Regions from separate parts of the Geodermatophilus sp. CPCC 205506 genome, predicted to be linked through region 1. Evidence: predicted binding sites of a transcription regulator. Region 1 holds the regulator's gene; each other region holds the start of a gene.
The links. Region 1 encodes LexA, which represses DNA repair genes until DNA is damaged. Its sites were predicted from a motif close to TCGAACANNTGTTCGA; they were not measured.

Region 1 (2,263 bases):
GGACAGCCGGCGCGCTCGCCGGGTCAGCCGCAGCCCCGACGTGGCCCGGCGCCCCGGCCGGCCACACCCGCCGCGCACGGTGCGGTCCACGGACGGCACGGCCGTCACGGGCCGCGCGGGCCCTGCTCCCGGCCGCGCGCCCGGCACACCCGGACGCGCACCGCGCGCCGCACCCGGACGGGCCGGACCGGTCGGCACGGGCGGTCGGGCGGCGCCGACGCGCGCCTCACCCGACCGTGTCACCGCAGGACGCGGGGCGTGCTCGCGGGGTGACCCGTCCGCCGCCGGGACCACCCGGAGACGGGGCCGCCAGGGCACCTGCACCGCGTCGTCGAACTCCAACACCGCCTGCTGCACCTGTGCCACGACCACTCCTCCCGAGGGAACTGCCGGACCATCGAACGCTTGTTCGATTCGAACGTCTGTGCGATGTCTACCGGACGGGTCCGACGAAAGCCACAGCGCCCCACCCGGACTTCGAACATGTGTTTGATCCAGCGCGTCCGGCGCGCTACGGTCCATCCCGACGGACGAGACGCGCTGCGCAGAGCAGCCGGCGAGGAGGCGACGGTGGCGGAGAAGAGCGGGACGTCAGGGAATCGCCGGGGGGCGGCTGGCGCGCCGGCGACCACCGAGACGGCATCCGTGCGCACCTTCCCCGACCGCGGCGAGGCCGGGGACGGCCTCACCCAGCGTCAGCGACGGGTGCTGGAGGTCATCCGCGACTCCATCGAGCGGCGTGGCTACCCCCCGTCGGTGCGCGAGATCGGCGAGGCGGTCGGGCTGTCCTCCGCCTCCTCGGTGGCGCACCAGCTGACGGTGCTGCAGAAGAAGGGCTGGTTGCGCCGCGACCCGAACCGGCCCCGGGCGCTCGACGTCCGGCTGCCCGGTGACACCGCGAGCGAGACGGTGCAGCCGGCGCCCCTCCCGGCCGTCGCCGGCGAGCAGGTCCCGGCCCCCACGTACGTGCCGCTGGTCGGCCGGATCGCCGCCGGTGGTCCCGTGCTGGCCGAGCAGGCCGTGGAGGACGTCTTCCCGCTGCCCCGCGAGCTGGTCGGCGAGGGCACCCTGTTCATGCTCAAGGTCGCCGGCGACTCGATGGTGGAGGCGGCGATCTGCGACGGCGACTGGGTGGTCGTGCGCCAGCAGCCCAACGCCGAGAACGGCGAGATCGTCGCCGCGATGCTCGACGGCGAGGCGACGGTGAAGACCTACAAGCGGCGGGACGGCCATGTGTGGCTGATGCCGCACAACCCGGCGTACGAGCCCATCCCGGGCGACGAGGCGACGATCCTGGGCCGGGTCGTCACGGTGCTGCGCCGGGTCTGACGCGGCGCCGGCGCGCCCGTGCCGCCGCCGGAGGCACGGGCGAGGACCGCCGGCCTCGTCGGGCACCGGCGGCACGGGCGAGGACCGCCGCCCGTGCAGGTCACCGGCGGGACGAGGGAGGCCCGCAGCCGCGGGTCAGTCGCGGCGGCGCAGCCTCCCGCCGATCCAGACCACTGCCGCCGCGATCACGGCGGCGACCACCCCGGCGGCGATCGGCGACACGCCTCCGCCGACGAGTCCCTCCGAAGCGGCTGCCTCGTCGCCGGCCGGTGCCGGGCTGGGGGGCTCGGCCAACGGCACGACGGTGATGTCGCTCGGCAGGCCCTCGCTGGCCACCACCACGCCGCTGCCGTCGGCCGTGAAGCTGATCGCCTCCCCCTGCGGGGACTCGGGCAGTGCGATCCGGGTCGGCTCGGCAGCGAGCGCGCCCGCGACGTCGGACCCGGACAGCGGCCAGACGTAGGCGTCGGTGTAGGTCCGCAGGGCCAGGAGGCGCCCGTCCGCCGAGACCGCGCCACCGGTGACCATCAGCTGCCCGGCCCTCCCGACCGGGCCGCCGGGCGTGCCGGTCACGGTGAACTCCACCCCGGCGACCTCGGTCAGCCCGACGACGCCCGAGCCGACCAGCGCGGCCACGGGCCGGAACACCTTGCTGGCACCGAGGACCTCCTTGGACACGAGGAAGGGAGTGCCGTCCGGCGCGAGGAGCAGCGCCTCGACGTCCCGGGCTCCGTCGGGAAAGGCGAGCCGGTAGACCGCCGAGCCGCCGTCGGGCCGGAGCGCCAGCAGCGCCACCGTGTCGCGGACTCCGTTGTTGTCACCGGTGTCGGCCAGCCAGACGGTGCCGTCGGCGGCGACGGCGAGGTCCTCGGGGTCGTAGGGATCGATCGGCGCGGACTGCACGGTGAGCACCTGGCAGTTCCCGTCGAGCTCG
Region 2 (2,263 bases), on a different contig from region 1:
CCGACGGCAGGCCGGCCGGCGCGGCGGCACCGTCGAGCTGGGTGTCGGAGGTGGTCACGCCCAGCCGGTCGCGCAGCTCGAGGATGAGCCGCTCGGCGCCCTTCTTGCCGATGCCGGGCACCTGCATGAGCGACTTGACGTCGGCCATCGACACCGCGCGACGCACCTCCCGCGGCGGGTGGATCGCCAGCACCGCCTGCGCCAGCCGCGGCCCGACACCGTTGGCCGTCTGCAGCAGCTCGAACAGCTGGCGCTCGTCGTCGTCGGCGAAGCCGTAGAGGGTGAGCGAGTCCTCCCGGACGACCAGGCTGGTCGAGAGCCGGGCGCCCTCCCCCACCTGGAGCCGGGCGATCGTGCCGGGCGTGCACTGCACCGACAGGCCGATGCCGCCGACCTCGACCACCGCACCGTCGGGCGACACCGCCGCCACCCGGCCGCTCACGCTGGCGATCACCGGGACACCCCCGTCCAGCGCGGCAGGGTGGTGGAGCGCACCGGCGCGCCGATACCCCCCGCCAGTGCGGCGACGCGCAGTCGCTGCTGGGCCGGGCCGCGCCAGACGTGGCAGATCGCCAGGGCGAGCGCGTCGGCGGCGTCGGCGGGCTTCGGTGGGGACGCGAGCCCCAGCACCCGGGTGACCATGAGGGTGACCTGCTCCTTGTCGGCACGGCCGCTGCCGGAGATGGCGGCCTTGACCTCGCTCGGCGTGTGCCACGCGACCGGGCGGTCGGCCTGGGCCGCGGCCAGCGCCGCGACTCCGGCCGCCTGCGCGGTGCCCGTGGCCGTGCCCTTGTTGTTCTGCGTGAACACCCGCTCGATCGCCACGACGTCGGGCCGGTGTTCCCGTAGCAGGGCGGTGACGGCAGTGTGCAGCTCCAGCAGCCGCAGCTCCAGATCGAGCTCGGCGGCGGTGCGGACGACGCCGACGCCGACGGCGACCGGCCGCGACCCCGGTCGCCCGTCGACCACACCCCACCCGCACCGGGTGAGGCCCGGGTCGATCCCGAGCACCCGCATGGTCAGATCCTCCCGCCGCCGAACTGGTGTTCGACTGCCACGGTAACGGTCCCCGATCAGGGGGTCCGAACGCAACACGCCGTCGGCCTCGTCGGGGGCACCGCCCCGAGGTCCTCGATCAACCGACCCCGATGGCGATCAGCGGCGAGGCCCCCGCGTCGAGCCACTGCAGCAGGGTGCGCAGGCTGCCCCGGTCGATCGCCACGCAGCCGGCCGTCGGTGCCCCGTTCGTCACGTGCAGGAAGAACGCCGAGCCGGCGCCGGGCCGGCCACCCCGGTTGTAGTCGATGACCACCGCGGAGTCGTACACCGCCCCCGCCGCCAGCAGGTTCTCCGAGACCGACTCGTCGAAGGGGCAGGTGCCCGCCGCGCAGCGGGTGTGCTGGTTGTAGAGCGGGCTGGCCACGTCGGAGACCCACCAGTCCTGGTCGTCGACGACGCGGTAGGGCAGCCCGCTGCCCGGGTCGGCCGCGCGGCCGAAGGCCTCGGTGAGCGGATGGGTGCCGGCCGGGGTGCGGGTCGAGCTCTCGCTGGCCGCGCCGACGCCGGCCGAGCCGAGCCGGGCACGGACCGGCCCGAGCACCGCCGTCCACCCGGCGGGCCCGAGCTCCCAGGCGGTGAGCTGGGCGGTGGTCGACCCGGACGACGGCGCGACCACGGTGACCACCTGGGTCGAGCCCCCGGGGTCGACGCCGAGCGGGAGCGTCACCGGCGCGGCTGCGGGCTCGGGCTGCGCCGGGCCGGCGGCAAGCTCCGGCTCCGGCCCCGATCCCGGCACGGGACCGGCCACCGGGACCGGCGTCGTCGCCGCGGTCGCGGCGGCGGGCGGCACCGGTCGCGGCAGCACGCCCACGCCCGGCCGGTGCCCCACCGGCTCGGCGGCGGACGTCGACACGGCGGTCAGGGCCGCCACGGACGCCACCGTCCCGACCGGCGTGGCGGCGGCAGCCGGCGCCCGGGCGACCCGCGGCTCACCGATCCCCATCAGGACGGCGACCAGTGCCAGGAGCAGGCCGGCGCGGCGCGTGCGGCGTCCCCACTCCCCCGTCACCCGTCGGACGCTAGGCCCCGCCGCCGTCCCGGCGGTTCATCCCGCGGTGCGTCTGTGACGGACGGGAACGGAGGTGCCGGAGCGTCAGCCGACCTTCTCCAGCACCTCGTCCGAGACGTCGTAGTTCGCGTACACGTTCTGCACGTCGTCGCAGTCCTCGAGGGCGTCGATGAGCCGGAAGACCTTGCCCGCCGC
Region 3 (2,263 bases), on a different contig from region 1:
CCAATGGGCCAAAGCCAGAACCCGTCGGCGGTGTCCGCCGACGGTGACAACGAGGATACGAGCCCTTTGCGGGGCGCGAAAGGCGAGCCGTCGCCGACGCGCCGTGATCACTCTCGCGGGTGGGTCGCAGCCTCCAGGAGGGGACGAACGGCGGCCCTCCCGGGTTCCCGGGCGGCCGCCGTCGTCACCGGGTGCGTAGGGCGTCGCGGTGCAGGAGGGTCGCCGGGCGCACCGCGCCGGCGCCGAACCGGCGGGCGGCGCGGTCGGCGGCGAGCTCGGCCTCCCGGCGGCCGTGTTCCCGGGCGCCCAGCTCCAGCTGCCGCGGCGCCGAGCCCGCCTCGACCAGCCGCTCGGCGCGCACCCCGACCAGCCGGATCCGCGCCCGGTCCAGGCCGAGGGCGTCGAACAGCGCGCGGGCGGTCTCGTAGAGCTCCTGGCCGACGTCGGTGGGGACGTCGAGGGTGCGCGACCGGGTGATCGTGGCGAAGTCGGCGAAGCGGACCTTGATGGTCACCGTGCGGGCCAGCCAGCCGCCCGAGCGCAGCCGGCCCGCCGTCCGCTCCGACAGCCGCAGCAGCTCCCGGTGGATGACCGCCGGGTCGTCGACGTCGGTGCCGAAGGTCTCCTCGTGCCCGGTCGACTTCTCCGGCTCGTCGGGCACCACCCGCCGGGGGTCGCGGCCCCACGCGAGCTCGTGCAGGTGGCCGCCGGCCGCCTGGCCCACCGCCCGCTGGAGGGTGCGGGCCGGCACGTGGGCGAGGTCGCCGACGGTGCGCAGGCCGAGCCGGAGCAGCACCTCCTCGGTCTTGGCGCCCACCCCCCACAGCGCGCCGACCGGCAGCGGGTGCAGGAAGTCCATGACCTCGGCGGGGCGGACGACGAGCATCCCGTCGGGCTTGGCGTGGGTGGAGGCCAGCTTGGCCACGAACTTGGTGCCGGCCACGCCCACCGAGCAGGTGATGCCCTGCTCGTCGTAGACGCGGCCGCGGATGTACTCACCGATCTCGGCGGCGTCGCCCAGCCGGCGCCCGGCCCCGGAGACGTCGAGGAATGCCTCGTCCAGGCTCAGCGGCTCGACCAGCGGGGTGATCGAGCGGAACAGCGCCATGACCGACCGGGACACCTCGCCGTAGAGCGCCATGTCCCCCGGCAGCACCGTCGCCGTCGGGCACAGCCGCAGCGCCCGGGAGGTCGGCATCGCCGCGTGCACGCCGTAGCGGCGGGCCTCGTAGGTGGCCGAGGTGACCACCCCCCGGTTGCCGGCCCCGCCGACGATGACCGGCGTGCCGGCCAGCTCCGGGCGGCGGCGCACCTCGACGCTGGCGAAGAACGCGTCCATGTCGACGTGCAGCACGGCGCAGCCGGCGGCACGGGTGGACTGGGCCATGACCCCTCCCTGCCGTCGAACACGTGTTCGACGCACGGGTGGACGGTAACTCCCCCGGGCCCGTCCGGGCACCTCCACCCCGTGTCGTGACCGACCCGTTGCAGAGCCGCCGTTCCCGCTGGTCGGGGCGGGTGTGTGAGAGCAGGATGAGTGAGGTAAGGCACCGACCGGAGGCCGCCACCCGGCGGCCCGCTACCGCTCTGATCGGAGACCCATGGCGCTCGACGACGATGACATGACCACCCCCGGTGGCGGCGACGGCGGTGCCGACGGCGGCGCAGACGGTGGTGCCGACGGCGGAGCCGACAGCGGCGCGGGCCACGGCCCCGGCGACGGTGGCGCGGCCGGCGGCGGTTCCGACGGCGGTGCCGATGGTGGTGCCGATGGTGGTGCCGACGGCGGTGCCGGTGGCGGTTCCGACGGTGGCGCCGACGGTGGTGCCGACGGCGGTGCCGATGGCGGGGCGGACGGCGGCGCGGACGGTTCGGCCTGACCGAGAACCCCACCGTGCAGGGTCGGCCGGACTCCCGGCCGGCCCTGCGCCGGTGCACCGCCCTGGACCCTGACGAGTTCGCCGAGCGGTACTGGTCCCGCCGGCCGCTGCTCACGAGGGCCGAGGAGACCGGCGCCTCCTTCGCCGACCTGCTGGACCTGGCCGCGGTCGACGAGCTGCTGTCCCGCCGGGGGCTGAGGACCCCCTTCCTGCGGATCGCCAAGGACGGCGCCGTCGTCGACCCCAAGCGGTTCACCACCTCCGGCGGCGCCGGAGCCGAGATCGCCGACCAGGTGTCCTCCGACGCGGTGCTGCGGCTGTTCGCGGACGGGAGCACCGTCGTCCTGCAGGGGCTGCACCGGCTGTGGCCGCCGCTGATCGAG

Region 2: the regulator LexA is predicted to act here: its motif matches at 1,036-1,051, upstream of ruvC (crossover junction endodeoxyribonuclease RuvC).
Region 3: the regulator LexA is predicted to act here: its motif matches at 1,403-1,418, upstream of dinB (DNA polymerase IV).

Annotation. Positions count from the first base shown of each region.
Region 1 is NZ_JALPKP010000008.1:50,145-52,407, reverse strand. Features, by position in the region: gene MY520_RS06550 (LysM peptidoglycan-binding domain-containing protein) at 1-90, opposite strand, end outside; gene lexA (transcriptional repressor LexA) at 646-1,329, shown strand; gene MY520_RS06540 (hypothetical protein) at 1,465-2,263, opposite strand, start outside.
Region 2 is NZ_JALPKP010000010.1:117,522-119,784, reverse strand. Features, by position in the region: gene ruvA (Holliday junction branch migration protein RuvA) at 1-454, opposite strand, end outside; gene ruvC (crossover junction endodeoxyribonuclease RuvC) at 451-1,017, opposite strand; gene MY520_RS08210 (L,D-transpeptidase family protein) at 1,136-2,068, opposite strand; gene MY520_RS08205 (YebC/PmpR family DNA-binding transcriptional regulator) at 2,153-2,263, opposite strand, start outside.
Region 3 is NZ_JALPKP010000067.1:15,875-18,137, forward strand. Features, by position in the region: gene dinB (DNA polymerase IV) at 185-1,387, opposite strand; gene MY520_RS25230 (BatC protein) at 1,602-1,880, shown strand; gene MY520_RS25235 (cupin domain-containing protein) at 1,895-2,263, shown strand, end outside.